3 regions of the Micromonospora sp. WMMB235 genome follow, and region 2 is predicted to be linked to each of the others. Evidence: riboswitches for the same ligand, from Rfam matches in the RefSeq annotation. Region 2 holds a riboswitch; each other region holds the start of a gene.
The links. Region 2 has a riboswitch for cobalamin ahead of BFV98_RS30885 (ferredoxin). Riboswitches for the same ligand answer to the same signal wherever they lie in the genome.
Positions count from the first base shown of each region.

Region 1: it holds a riboswitch for cobalamin, as region 2 does, so the genes downstream of both, BFV98_RS07045 (acyl-CoA thioesterase) here and BFV98_RS30885 (ferredoxin) in region 2, are expected to answer to the same signal.
Region 3: it holds a riboswitch for cobalamin, as region 2 does, so the genes downstream of both, BFV98_RS00560 (peptidase) here and BFV98_RS30885 (ferredoxin) in region 2, are expected to answer to the same signal.

Region 1 covers NZ_MDRX01000001.1:1,617,327-1,621,886, reverse strand. The annotation lists gene BFV98_RS07055 (PrsW family glutamic-type intramembrane protease) at 73-918, shown strand; gene BFV98_RS07050 (LysE family translocator) at 1,010-1,633, opposite strand; gene BFV98_RS07045 (acyl-CoA thioesterase) at 1,637-2,149, opposite strand; cobalamin riboswitch at 2,280-2,487, opposite strand; gene BFV98_RS07040 (DM13 domain-containing protein) at 2,518-3,084, opposite strand; gene BFV98_RS07035 (response regulator transcription factor) at 3,186-3,884, shown strand; gene BFV98_RS07030 (sensor histidine kinase KdpD) at 3,893-4,560, shown strand, end outside.
Region 2 covers NZ_MDRX01000001.1:6,931,606-6,936,165, reverse strand. The annotation lists gene cobN (cobaltochelatase subunit CobN) at 1-1,170, opposite strand, end outside; gene BFV98_RS30885 (ferredoxin) at 1,167-1,811, opposite strand; cobalamin riboswitch at 1,901-2,082, opposite strand; gene BFV98_RS30880 (sulfite reductase subunit beta) at 2,128-3,006, shown strand; gene BFV98_RS30875 (precorrin-8X methylmutase) at 3,003-3,668, shown strand; gene BFV98_RS30870 (precorrin-2 C(20)-methyltransferase) at 3,665-4,560, shown strand, end outside.
Region 3 covers NZ_MDRX01000001.1:120,394-124,953, reverse strand. The annotation lists gene BFV98_RS00565 (hypothetical protein) at 1-41, opposite strand, end outside; gene BFV98_RS00560 (peptidase) at 77-1,120, opposite strand; cobalamin riboswitch at 1,219-1,355, opposite strand; gene BFV98_RS00555 (alkaline phosphatase PhoX) at 1,485-2,645, opposite strand; gene BFV98_RS00550 (beta-1,3-glucanase family protein) at 2,821-4,413, opposite strand.

The DNA of each region.
Region 1 (4,560 bases), 5.3 Mb from region 2:
CGGAATGATCTCACTGTCCACAGTGCCTACCCCCGATTCCGGCGCGACCCGGCGGGCGCGATACTCGGCGGTATGGGGAATACCGGACGCCGCTGGGCGTGGGTGGCGGTCCTGCTCGTCGGCGTCGGGCTTCACCTGCTGGTGCTGGAGACACTCGCCGGCACCGGGACCGTCACGTTCGTCCCGGCGCTGATCGTGCTCGGCGCGTGCGTCGCGCCCGCCACGTTCCTGGCCTTCGCCCAGGGACGGCCGGCCCGCCGCCCGGTCCCCGGCTCCGTCGTCGGCGTCGCCGCGCTCCTCGGCGGCGTGGTCGGCGTGGTCGCCGCCGGCTGGCTGGAGTACGGCACCCTGCACCGCCTCGGCGTCCTGCCGATGGCGCTCGTCGGCCTGGCCGAGGAGACCGCCAAACTGATCGTGCCGGCCGGCATCCTGCTGCTGTGGCGGCGGCACCCGTCCCCGGCGCAGGGCCTGGTGATCGGCGTGGCCTCCGGCGCCGGGTTCGCCGCGCTGGAGACCATGGGCTACGCGTTCGCCGCGTTCGTCGGGTCGGAGGGCAACCTCGGCGCGGTCGAGCGGACGCTGCTGGTACGCGGTCTCACCGCGCCCGCCGCGCACCTGGCCTGGACCGGGCTGACCGCCGCCGCGCTGTTCACGTTCGCCGCCGCGCCCGGCGGCCGGAAGCTGGCGGCGTTCCTGCTCACCTTCGCCGCCGCCGTCACGCTGCACACCTGCTGGGACACGTTCGGCACCCAGCCCGCGTACGTGTTCATCGGCGCCGTGTCGCTGGGCTGGGTGCTGCTGCGCCTGCACCTGGACCGCGAGCGGCCGCCCGCGTCCGGGACGCCGGCGGAGCCGAACCGGGACCGGCCTCATGGTCATCGCCAGTTCGCCGAGGTGGCGGGGTCGGAGCGCTTCTGATGCCGCCACCTCGGCGTGATGGAGTCGATCAACCGGCCGGGGCATTGCCGACCCCCGACCAGCCGACGCCCGCACCGCGCCCCGGTGCGTCTCAGCCGGCGGCCAGCCGGACGCCGAGCGCGACGAAGGCGACAGCGCAGAGCCGGTCGACGCGCCGTGACCAGCGGCTGTCGCCCCACCGGCTGGCGAACCGCCCGGCACCCACCCCGAGCGCCAGGTCCACGGCTAGCTGCACCGCGACGAACAGCGCCCCGAGCAGCACCAGCTGCGCCGCCACCGGGCCCGCCTCGGGCCGGACGAACTGCGGCAGGAACGCCACACTGAACAGGATCATCTTCGGGTTGAGCAGGTTCGTCAGCAGCCCGCGCCGGAACGCCCGCCCGGCGCCGCCGTCCGGCCGGTCCGCCGGTGCGCCGGGCCGGCCCGTGCCGCGCAGCGCCCGCAGGCCCAGCACGATGAGGTACGCCGCACCGGCCCACCGGATCGCGGTGAACAGCACCGGGGACGCGGCGATCAGCGTGGCGAGCCCGGCCACCACGGCGGCGACGTGCACCGCCTCCCCGGCGGCGACCCCGAGCGCGGCCACCGCGCCCGCCCGTGGGCCGTACCGGGTGGCGTTGGCGAGCACGAACATCATGTCCGGCCCCGGGGTGAGCATGAGCACCACGATGGCGGCGAGGTAACCCGCGAGCGTGGCCGCCGACAGTCCGAGCACCGGTCAGCCCTCCCCGGCGCCGTCGAGCAGCGCCCGGCGCAGCGCCAGCCGGTGTTCGCGCCGGATCTGCGCCTCCCGGTAGCGCCGCCGGTCGCCGTCGGTCTCGGCGTGCAGCGGCGGCACCGGCCGGGGCTGCCCGTCGTCGTCCACCGCTACCATCACCAGGTGCGCGGTCGCCACGTCCACCGGCGGCACCGCGCGGTCCCACCGGTCCGCGCTGACCTTCACCGCCACCTCCATCGAGCTGCGGCCGGCCCAGGTGATCCGGGCGTCCACGTGGACCACGTCCCCGACGCGTACCGCCCGCAGGAACGCGGTCTCGTCGATGGCGGCGGTGACGGCCGGGCCGTCGGAGTGGCGGGCGGCGACCACACCGGCGACCGAGTCGATCAGGTTGAGGATCCGCCCGCCGTGGACCGTGCCCATCAGGTTGGTGTGGTGCTGGTCCATGATCTGCGACAGGGTCAGGTGCGAGGCCGACGGTGGTCGGCCGGTGAGCGTGATGGTGTCGGGCACTGTGCGGTTCCGTCCTCGCAGAAGCGGACCGCCGACCGGCCGGGGTGTGCACGTCGAGGACACGCCGACGGCCCTGCGCACGACGTGTCACCCGCCCGACCCACCCGCGAGGTCGACGGCGGCGCGCACCGGTGGTACGCGCGACGCGGGCAGGTCTTCGGACTCGCGGGCGTGACACGAGGTCGCCTACTGGCCGTCGCTTCCCAGGCCGTGGCCCAGTGCTGTTGACGGCTGTCGTTCCCACTCACCGCTGCGGGGCAGTCCCGGATTCCCACCGGGTTCCCTCTTACGACACCCGGCCGTCGCCGACCGGGTGAACCAGCGCTTCCCGCAGCGTAGACCAGCGTCCGAGGCCGGCGGCACAGGCGTCAGGCCGGCGCCGATCCCGTCACAGCGGCAAGCGGCGCCGCGCCGAACGACACCGCGAACCGCTTGCACCAGATCGACACGCTGCGCAGACCGTCCAGGTCCACCGACGCCGGGATGTCGTACGCCTGGTCGCCGATGTTGCCCTTGAGTCGGCCCAGCTCGACCCAGCGGCCGTCGTCGAACACCTGCCAGCCGGCCCGGCCGGGCAGCACCTTCCGGTCGGTGAGCCACACCCGCAGATCGGGTCCGTCGGAGGTGTCCAGTCCGCGCAGGAGCAGCTGACGGCGGCCGTCGGCGAGACGGACGAGCTGCGCCCGGCCGGACGTGTCGTGCTCGTGGGTGACGAAGTCACCGGCGGCGAGCACCACGTCGGCGGGGGCCGCGCCGGTCGGTGACGGGCTGGTCGTGCCGGCCGGCGCCGGTGAGGGCTCCGCCACAGTGGGCAGCGTCTCGCGTACCTCGCGGTCGGTCACCAGCCGCCACGGCTGGAACAGGTACAGGCTCACCCCGAGACCGGTGACGGCCACGACGGCCAGCACCGACGACACCACACGTCTTCTGCCCATGCTCCGAAGGTAGGCGCGTAGCCGGCGGAAAGATCTTTCCGTCCGCTTACGGGTCGACCGCGGGCCGCCGCACCGGGACGCCGATGGGTAGCGTCTGGCCCATGGGGCGCTACGTGCTCGTCGTCGACGACGACCGGACGGTGAGCGACGTCGTCCGGCGCTACCTCGAACAGGACGGCTGCCGGGTCCGGTTGTCCTTCGACGGGCCGGACGCGCTCGCCGCGGCCGAGGAGGAGCCACCCGACCTGGTGGTCCTCGACCTGATGATGCCGGGTCTCGACGGCATCGAGGTGTGCCGGCGGCTGCGTCGCCGGCTGCCCGGCCTGCCCGTCGTCATGCTCACCGCGCTCGGGGACGAGGCCGACCGGGTCGCCGGGCTGGAGGTCGGCGCGGACGACTACGTAACCAAGCCGTTCTCGCCCCGTGAACTCGTGCTGCGCATCCGGTCGGTGCTGCGGCGCGCGGCCCCGCAGGACCGGGGACCGACAGGGGTGCTGCGCGACGGCGACCTCACCGCGGACACCGACCGGCGCGTCGCCGAGCGCGGCGGGCAGCCGCTGTCGCTGACCGTACGGGAGTTCGACCTGCTCGCGTTCCTGCTCGCGAACCCGGGACGCGCCTGGTCGCGGGCCGAGCTGCTGGACCGCGTGTGGGGCTGGCGGTTCGGCGACCAGTCCACAGTCACCGTCCACGTCCGGCGGCTGCGGGAGAAGATCGAGGACCACCCGGCGCAGCCGCGCCGCATCGTCACCGTGTGGGGCGTCGGTTACCGGTACGAGCCGTCGGAGGCGTCCCGGTGAACGAGCTGATGGTCATCGGGCTCTACGCCCTGCTCGCAGGCGCTGCGGTCGGCGCGCTCGGCGTCGGCGCGCTGCGGCTGGTGCGCCACCGGTCGATCCTCGCGCACATCGCGGTGCTGCTCGCGGTCACCATCGCCTCGGTGACGGCCGGCGTCACGGCCGTTGCCCAGGCCATGTTCCTGTCCGCGCACGACCTCCAGGTCGTCCTCGTCACGGTCGCCGCGTCCGCGGCGCTCAGCCTGGCCGTCGGGGTGGCGTTCGCCCGCCGCCTCGCCCAGGCGGCGGTCTGGGCCGACCAGGCCCGGCAGCGGGAACGGCAGCTGGAGGCGGGCCGCCGCGAGCTGGTCGCGTGGGTCTCCCACGACCTGCGTACGCCGCTGGCCGGGCTGCGGGCGATGGCGGAGGCGCTGGAGGACCGGGTGGTCGACGAGCCGGCGGCGGTGGCCGAGTACCACCGCCGGATCCGGGTCGAGACGGACCGGATGACGCGCCTGGTCGACGATCTGTTCGAGCTGTCCCGGATCACCGCCGGAGCGTTGCGGCCCGCGCTGTCCCCGGTGCCGCTCGGCGACGTGGTCTCCGACGCGATCGCCGCCACCGCGCCGCTGGCCGCCGACCGGCGGGTCCGGGTGCTCGCCCCGGAGACCGGCTGGCCGACCGTCCGGGCCGCCGAGGC
Region 2 (4,560 bases):
ATCCTCTCCCTCGACCGGGAGCAGCGGGTCGAGCCCGGGAATTGCGCCGGGTGCGCCGAGGTCGTAGCCGGCATCTCGCATCGCGCGCAGCAATCGGATCGCCGACACGGGCGTATCGAGGCCGACGGCGTTGCCGATGCGGCTGTGCTTGGTCGGGTAGGCCGACAGGACGAGGGCCACCTTGCGCTCGGCGGGCGGGACATACCGCAGTCGGGCGTGGTTGACGGCGATGCCCGCGACGCGGGTGCATCGCTCAGGGTCGGTCACGTAGCGGGGCAGGCCGTCGGCGTCGACCTCCTTGAATGAGAACGGGACGGTGATGAGGCGGCCGTCGAACTCGGGGATGGCGATCTGGGTCGCGGAGTCGAGCGGGGTGACGCCTTCGTCGGACGCCTCCCACTCGGCTCTGCCGGACGTGAGCGCCAGAGCCTGCAGCACGGGGATGTCGAGGGCGCGCAGCCGTTCGACGTCCCAGGACTCGTCGTCGCCGCCGGCGCTCGCGGTGGCGGGCCGGGCGCCGCCGGCGGCCAGGACCGTGACGACGATCGCGTCCAGGGTGGCGAGTTCGGCGTACAACTCCTCGGGCGCCGCCCGCAGTGACGAGACGTAGATCGGTACGCCGGCGGCCACGCCGGTGGTGTCGATGGCATCGGCGAGTTCGTGGGCGAACGCGTTGTTGCCGCTCACCTCGTGGGCCCGGTAGTACAGGACTCCGACGCGGGGCCGGGCGTCCGGGGCCGGCTGCCGGCTGACTCCCCACTCGGGCAGCACGGCCGGCGGTTCGAAGCCTTCGCCGGTCAGCAGCACGGTGTCGGACAGGAAGGCGTGCAGTTGGCGCAGGTTCTCCGCGCCGCCCTCGGCGAGGTAGCGGTGCGCCTCGGCGCAGACACCGATCGGGACGGTCGACAGCCCCATCAACGCGGCGTTCGGCGTCCGTTCCCCACCGAGCACGACCAGGGGACGGCCGGTGCCGCGGATCAGCGCGGCGAGGTCGCGTACGTCCTCGGGCGAGCCGAGCACCCGCAGAATGACCAGGTCGGCCTCGCTGGTCAGGGTGTCGCGGCGCTCGCCGGTGAGCCGGGCAGGGTTGGCCCAGGACCAGTCCGCGTTGCTGGCCCGCGCCGAGAGCAGGTCGGTGTCCGAGGTGGACAGCAGGGCGATGCGTGTCATGTTTCTCCTTCGGTGACACGGGAGCCGAGGCGCAGGTCGCCGACCGGACGGCCGGCGCGTAGGTGCTCGCCGACGAGGCGTGCCGCGTCGCCGGGTCGCACCGGCCCGTACCAGGTGCCGTCGGGGTGCACGACGGCGACTGGTCCGTGGTTGCACGGGAACAGGCAGCCGGTCTGGGCCATGAGGACGTCGGCGTCGGTGAGCTGCTGCTCGACGAGCGCGCCCACGATCGCGCGATAGGTCTCGTCCGCGCCGCGGGCACTGCAGCGCGGGCCGCGGCACAGCAGTAGATGATGGCGGTACGGCGGCGTGGTCTCCCAGGCCGGTGAGGTGAGTGGCGCCTCGTGCCCGGTGATCGCGCGCTCGCCGAACCGGATGACCGGCGGGTCGATCTGCTGACGGTGCCAGTGGCCGGCCACGCGTCCCACCCACGAACGGGCGAAAGTCAGGTCGTCGGTGCTCACCGGTTCCAGGCGAACCTCCCGAACGCCCTCGGCGTGCAGCAGGTCGAGCACATGGGTCAGCGTGGGCTCGCCGGCTTGCAGGAAGGCCAGTCGGGCGCCGGCTGCCTCGGCCTGCCCGCGTAGCACCGGCGACGCGGCGTCCGTCAGTGCGGTCGCGACGTGAACGAGGACGCTCACGGGGTCAGGAGCCGGTGATCCGGTGCGATCGGGACACGGGGTCTTCTTTCGTCCGGGGCCTGTGCGCGAGGCCTGGATGGGCACGTGTCGCAGACGGATCTGCGGCCAGCAGGTCTTCGGACTCGGGATCAACCGGACGGGGCGCCTTCCCAGACCGTGGGTCCAGTGGCGTCGTGCCCCGCCCGTCACCCTCACCGCTGCGCGTCAGTCCCGGATTCGCACCGGGTTCCCTGGCTCATGGCTGAGTTTGACTGGCATCACGACGGTAGCACCGACAGCCGGTGTCGCCGGGGACGGGCTCTGGCACCATGTCGCCGTGACCGAGAGGACCCGCCGCGACCTGTGTCCCGGCCTGCTGCGCCCATGGATCGCCGACGACGGCGCGCTCGTGCGGGTGCGCGTCCCCGGCGGGATCGTGCCGACTGCGGCGCTGTGCGCACTCGTGGAGGTGGCCCGTGCGCACGGCGACGGCGCGGTCCACCTGACCAGCCGCGCCAACCTGCAGGTGCGCGGTCTCGAGCACGACGGTGGGCGGCTGCCCGAGACCGTCGTCGCCGACGTCATCGCGACCGGGCTCGTACCGTCCACGTCGCACGAGCTGGTCCGCAACATCCTCGCCTCACCGCTGACCGGACGCAGTGGCGGCCGGGCCGATCTACACCCGGTCGTCGCCGGACTCGACGCACGGCTGCGCGCCGAGCCCCGGCTCACCGCGCTGACCGGACGGTTCCTGTTCGTGCTTGACGACGGCCGCGGTGATCTGGTCAGCCGTGACTTGGACCTGGGGTTGGTGGCGCTCGACTCGGACACCGCGCAGCTACGCGCCGGAACCTCGGCGTGGGGGCCAGTCATCCGGCTGGACGAGGCCGCCGCGGCGCTGACCGGGCTCGCCGTACGCTTCGCCGGGCTCGCGGGTGACCGGCCGGACTCACCCTGGCACGTCGACGAGCTGCCCGGCGCCGGCGCCGCGCTGCTGGGCACCGTACTCGACCGTGCCGAGCGGACCCGGGTGAGCACACCTCCACCCGCGCTGGGCAGGATCGTTCAGGATGACGGCCGCGTCACCGCGCACCTCGCGGCTTCCGGCGGCCGAGTGGACGCTCCCCTGCTGGAGGAGATCCGCGCGCTCGGCGCCGGCGAGATCGTCGTCACCCCGTACCGCACCCTGCTCGTCCCCGATCTGGAGAACGCATGAGTCTCACCACACCGGCACGCCGCTACGACTACGTCACCGACGGCGCGGCGATCTACGACGCCTCGTTCGCCACCATCCGTGCCGAGGCCGATCTTTCGGGTGTGCCGGCCGACGCCGAGAAGGTCGCGGTGCGGATGATCCACGCATGCGGCCAGACCGACCTCACCCGCAACCTGGTGATCCACCCCGGCCTGGTGGCCGCCGCCCGCGGGGCGCTGGAGGCGGGGGCGCCGATCCTGACCGACGCGCACATGGTCGCCGCCGGCGTTACCCGCGCCCGCCTGCCCCGTGACAACGAGGTCCGCTGCTTTCTGCACGAACCCGAGGTCCCGGCGCTTGCCCACCGGTGGGCAACGACCCGGTCGGCGGCGGCGGTGTCGCTGTGGACCGACCACCTCGCCGGCGCGGTCGTCGCCTTCGGCAACGCCCCCACGGCCCTGTTCCACCTGCTGGATATGCTGCGCGACGGCGCGCCACGACCAGCTGCGATCATCGGTACGCCGGTGGGATTCATCGGCGCCGCCGAGTCCAAGCAGGCGCTCATCGACCTCGCCACCGACGCCCCCGGCCTCGACGTGCCCTATCTCGTGGTGACCGGGCGCCGGGGCGGCTCGGCGATGGCCGCCTCCGCGCTCAACGCCCTCGCCCGGGAGGCGGAGTGACCGGGCGGCTGTCCGGCGTCGGGGTCGGCCCGGGTGATCCCGAACTGATCACGCTCAAAGCCGCCCGGCTGATCGGCGCGGCCCAGGTCATCGCCTACCACCAGGGTGTCGGCAAACAGTCCAACGCGCGCCGCATCGCTGCCGGGCTGTTCCCGGACGACGTGATCGAGGAGGCGCTGGTCTATCCGGTGACGACCCAGAGCACCGAGCACCCGGGCGGGTACGCCGGGGCGATGGCCGACTTCTACGCCGAAGCCGCCGAGCGGCTGCGGGCCCACCTTCGTGCGGGCCGCGACGTGGTCGTGCTGGCCGAGGGCGACCCGATGCTCTACGGCTCGTTCATGTACCTGCACGACCGGCTCGCCGGCGAGTTCGACACGCAGGTCGTCGCCGGTGTGCCCGCCTTCGCCGCCGCCACCGCCACCACCGCCCTGCCGCTGGTCCGGCAGACCGACGTGCTGACCGTGCTGCCGGGAACGTTGCCCGAGCCCGAGCTGGCCCGGCGTCTCGCCGACACCGACGGGGCGGTGATCATGAAGCTGGGCCGGACGTTCACCAAGGTCCGCTCGGCGCTCGAGCAGGCCGGGCGCGTCGAGGGCTCCTGGTACGTCGAACGGGCGTCGATGACCGCCGAGCGGGTACTGCCTGTCGCCGACGTGGACCCCGCCACGGTGCCGTACTTCTCGATCGTGCTGGTCCCCGGCGACACCCGGCCCGGAGTGGCCCGTTACGACCTCCCGGCCACCAGGGTCACCGAACCTTATCCCGGCGCCGAGGTCGTCGTCGTGGGCCTCGGCCCCGGTCCCGATCGGTGGCTCTCCCCCGAGGCGTCGCAGGTGCTCGCCGAGGTCGGCCACGTCGTCGGCTACGGCCCGTACGTCCAGCGCGTCGC
Region 3 (4,560 bases), 6.8 Mb from region 2:
CCGGCCAGCCAGGTGCGGACTGTGGAACGATGACGGAACACGGATCCTCCTGTGATCGGGCGAGCGGCGAAGCGGTTCACGGGCAGGCGAGCGCCGGTGCGCCGGGGTCGGCGCCGACGGCGGACAGACGGGCGTACCCGATCCCGGTGAGACCGAGGACGGCCTGGGCGGTCGCCCGGGGTGCGGTGGCCGGGTCGAAGCCGCCGCCGTCGAAGTCGACAGCGCCCCGGTCGGCCGGCGCCCCGGCGCAGCCGACCTGAAGTCCGGCGAGGAATGCCCGGGCCCGCGCCCAGGCCGGCAGCCGGTGGCCGTCGCGCAGGGCCTGCGCGGCGAGGCCGGTGCTGTTGGCGTTCGGCGTGCCGCCCGCGTTGGCGAAGCCGCCGTCGGCACGCTGAACGGACACCAGCCAGCGCAGCCCGGCGGCGGCGTCGGCCGGACGGTCCGCGGCGCGCAGCGCCTGTGCCGCGAGCGCGGTGGCGTCCACGTCGGACGTGCAGACCGGTTGCGCGGGCAGCAGCGGGTAGCCGCCGTCCGGGCACCGGGTGCCGGCCAGCCAGGCAGCCGCCGCCGGTGGCGCCCCGGCCGCCGTACGGTCCAGCGCCAGCAGCGCGAAGGATTGGCTGAACGCGTTGCTGTAGTCGCCGTACGCGGACCGGTCGCTGAACCTGCCGGCCGGCGTCTGGAGCGAGCGCAGCCGGGCGATCAGGTCCACCCCGCCGACGTCGGCCGGGTCGCCGCCGCGCACCTGCACGGCGAGGGCGAGCTTGGCGGTCGCACCCGCGTACGCCTCGGAGACGCCGTCGCCGAGGTAGCCGTCGCGGATGTCCGGCCGGGTGACCCAGGCCAGCGCGTCGGCGCCGTGGTCGTCGGCGACGCCGGTGGCGGCGAAGGCGAACACGGCGTCGAGGGTCAGCCCCTGGTCGGGGTACGCGACACCGTCGAAGACCGCCTCGAAGCGTTCGCCGTCGACGAGTTGCCGGGCGAGCCAGCCGCCGGCGGCCTCCGGGCGGGTGAGGGCGGCGCGCTCGGGGGCGGCGACGGCGGGTGTGGTGAGGGTGAGAGCGGCGAGTACGCCGCAGAGGAGCGCGAGCAGGCGGTGCCGGCTTCGGCGGACGACCATCGGAAGCGCCTTTCCGGCCCGGCGGTCGTCGAAAGCCCGGACGACCGCGGCAACGCCGCGTCGACCGGGACTCCGACCCGTGGGCCACGACGGGTGGGGAGCGGATGCACGCGTACGACGGGTATTCGGGCTCGCCGCCGCAGATCTCTCTGGGCGGCCTACCGTTGCGGGCCAGCGCCGGATTTCGACCGGTCTTCCCCCGCACGTACACGCGGTGGTTCAGTTGTCGCGACAGTCTGCTGTGGCCGGAGCGCCGATGTCAATGCGCCAGGAACCGGACACGTGCCGTGACGGCCGGCAGGACGCCCGGTGAAGACCGGGCGTCCTCCACCTCGTGGTCACTGTCAGCGGGGCCGGAAGCCGGTCATCGGCGGAACGGCCCGGTGACGCAGTAGGTGATCCCGCCGGAGGACGAGCCGGTCGTGCCGCGTTGCGACGAGAAGTACAGCCGGTCCCCCGCCGGGGTGAAGGCCGGCCCGGTGATCTCCGAACCGCTCTGTCCGGTGATCCGCAGGAAGACCGAGATCTTGTCGTCGGGCGTGATCATGCAGATCTCCATGTTCCCGCCGTCCTCGGCGACGTACAGGTCACCGGCAGTGGACCCGGTGATGTTGTCGACCCCGGTCAGCGGAGGGGTGCCCGGACTGACCAGGTTGTCGTCGTAGGCGAGCTCGTACGTGCCGGCGGCCAGGTTGACCTGCCACACGCGGTTGTCGCCCTTCGTGGTGAACCAGACGGTGTCATCCGCGTAGTGACAGCCCTCGCCGCCGTTGAACGTCTTCGCGCCGGACACCTGCTGCCGGGTCGGGGTGGGCGAGCCGTCCGGGTCGGGCACCGTGGCCCAGGTGAACGTGCCGGAGGTCGCCGTACCGGCGCGGAAGACCTGGAGGGTTCCGGCGGAGAGGTCGCCCCAGGTGGTCGGCACGAACCGGTAGAACTTGCCGTCGGTCTCGTCCTCGGTCAGGTAGACGACCCGGCGGACCGGGTCGGCCGCGGCCGCCTCGTGCTTGAACCGGCCCAGCGCGGGACGCGCCACGGCGGTCCCGCCGAGGGGGTACGTCTCGAAGACCCGGCCCAGGGACACCTCCTCGCAGGAGAGCCAGGTGTTCCACGGTGTCTTGCCCCCGGCGCAGTTGTTGTTGGTTCCGGAGAGGATCCGCGACGCCCCGACCACGGTGCCGCTGGAGTCGAAGACGAGGCGTGAGGCACCGCCGCCCGCACCGGCTGACACCTCGGAGTTCGACACGTAGATCCAGCCGGTGCCGTTCGGGAACACGGCGCCACCGTCCGGAGCGTCGTGCCAGGTGTACGACGTCCCCGGCACCGTCCGACGGGATCGTGCGACGATCGAGCTGGTGAAGCCGGCCGGCAACTGGATGCCGTTGGCGTCGGCGGGCTGGAGCCCGCCGTAGGGGCCCGCCGCGTTCTGCGCCGGGGCTCCGTACGCCGCCGACCACGCGGTGAACGGCAGCGCGACAGCGCCCGCACCGACGACAGTGGCCCGCAGCATTGCTCGACGATCCATGGAACCTCCTCGGTAGGTTCCCCAGATCTGACCGGGCGGAGCTTACGCACATCGATCTGTTGGATGAACGTCGATGGACGCCTCGGTGCGCGGCGTCGTGTCGGCCGTCTCGTCCGTCGCGTGCCGGTGACGGGAGCGACTCGCGGTCGGCCCCCGCCACCGTTCGCATGGCTGGTCAGCCCTTGCGCCACTTCTGGTTGGCCGTGCCCCCGCAGTCCCAGAGCTGGAGCCTCGCGCCGTCGTTGCCGTTCCAGTCCTTGATGTCGACGCACTTGCCGGCCTGGAGGTTGACCAGGTCTCCGGCCGCGTTCAGGGTGAACTGCTGGGCGCCGGTGCCGTTGCAGGTGTAGAGCTGCACCGCCGCCCCGTTCGCGGTGGACCCGGCGTCGACGTCCATGCATTTGTTGTTCTGGCTCTTGAGCGCCGTGCCGCTGAACGTCCACTTCTGCGCGTTGGTGTTGTTGCAGTTCCACATCTGCAACGGCGCGCGGTCGACGAAGTTGGAGCTCGGCACGTCGATGCACTTGTTGTTCCAGTTGCTGACCACTGGCACCCCGGTGGTCGGGGTGCCGCCGCCACCGCCGGTGAACGGGCTGAGGATCAGTCCGGCCGAACGGGGATCGCCGTCGTGCACCAGCGACTCGAATCCACCGACGTCGTCGAAGGCGAACGCGTACGCCCGGCCGTCGGTCATGTTGGCGTGGATCAGGCGTGCGTACTGGTTGGTGGGGTTGCTGCGGTAGAAGTCGGCGGCGTTCGTGCTGGGCTGGGTGTCGACGGTGCCGAGCGTGCCTCGGTTGAGGGCGGCGCAGAGCGTACGCGAGATCGGGCCGACCACCTGGTCGTTCGGCGCGGGCAGGTCGCCGTCGCAGCCCCAGACGCTGGCCGAGGAGGGCCGGTTGAAGGAGGCGACCACCTGGCCGCTGCCGTTGGTGAAGGTCATGGTGTTGCCCGAGGTGCGGCCGTAGTACCGGATGGCCGGCTGGTCGGCGAAGGGCGCCACGGTCAGGGTCTTCGTGGTGTACGCGTTCCACGCGGACGCGATGTACGAGTCCAGGTAGGTGGTGCTGAGCAGGCCGGCCCCGGCCGCCTTGCCCGGAGCCAGGACGCGCAGCACGGTCCCGTCGGAGCGGGTGTGGACGGTGCCGGCCCAGCCCGGCTGCGCCCGGATCCCGTCGATCACCGCGTTGCGTCCGTTGGCCACCACGTCGCCGGTGCGCTTGGTGACGCCGTTGGCGCCGGTCACGGTGACCGCGTGCGGGATCGCGAACATGTCGACCTGGGAGCTGTTGAGCCACAGCCCGGAGTCGTTGTAGGTGAACTCGCTCCAGTCGAAGAGGATGTCGCGGTTCGCGTCACCGGCCGCCCAGGGCGCGGGCTGCACCAGTCCGTCCGGGGTGAGGAAGAACTTGAGCTTCTGCCCGAGGGAGAAGTAGGCCCGGCCGGAGAAGCCGCGGGGGAACTGGATCGTGGTGCTGCCGCCGTTGCCGGGGCCCGGTATGGAGACGTCCGGCGCGGGTGACGGCGGGAGCTGCCCGCCGGTCCACGGTACGAATCCGCCGCCGGAGGTGACGTAGCCGAGCCGGCCGGAGGACAGCTGGACGCCGATGACGTAGAGGTGGACCGGGTCGCTGCGGCCGGTGGTGTTGGTGACGGTGACCGGCAGCAACGCCGGTCCGACCGCCTGGGCGGGCGTAGCGACGACGGCGCCGGTGAGCCCGGCGAGCAGGGCGGACGCGGCGGCGAGCAGCCTTCTTCGGAGACGCATGGGGACACCTCGCGGGAGACAGGGGGACGGGAGAGCGCTCTCTCAGCAGGGTCCAATTGTTAATATTGTTTGTCAATAGGTGGTTGCCTATGGATCAGGGCCACGGCGAAGGTCACCGGTTGATTAAGATCCACTACGGAACAGTCG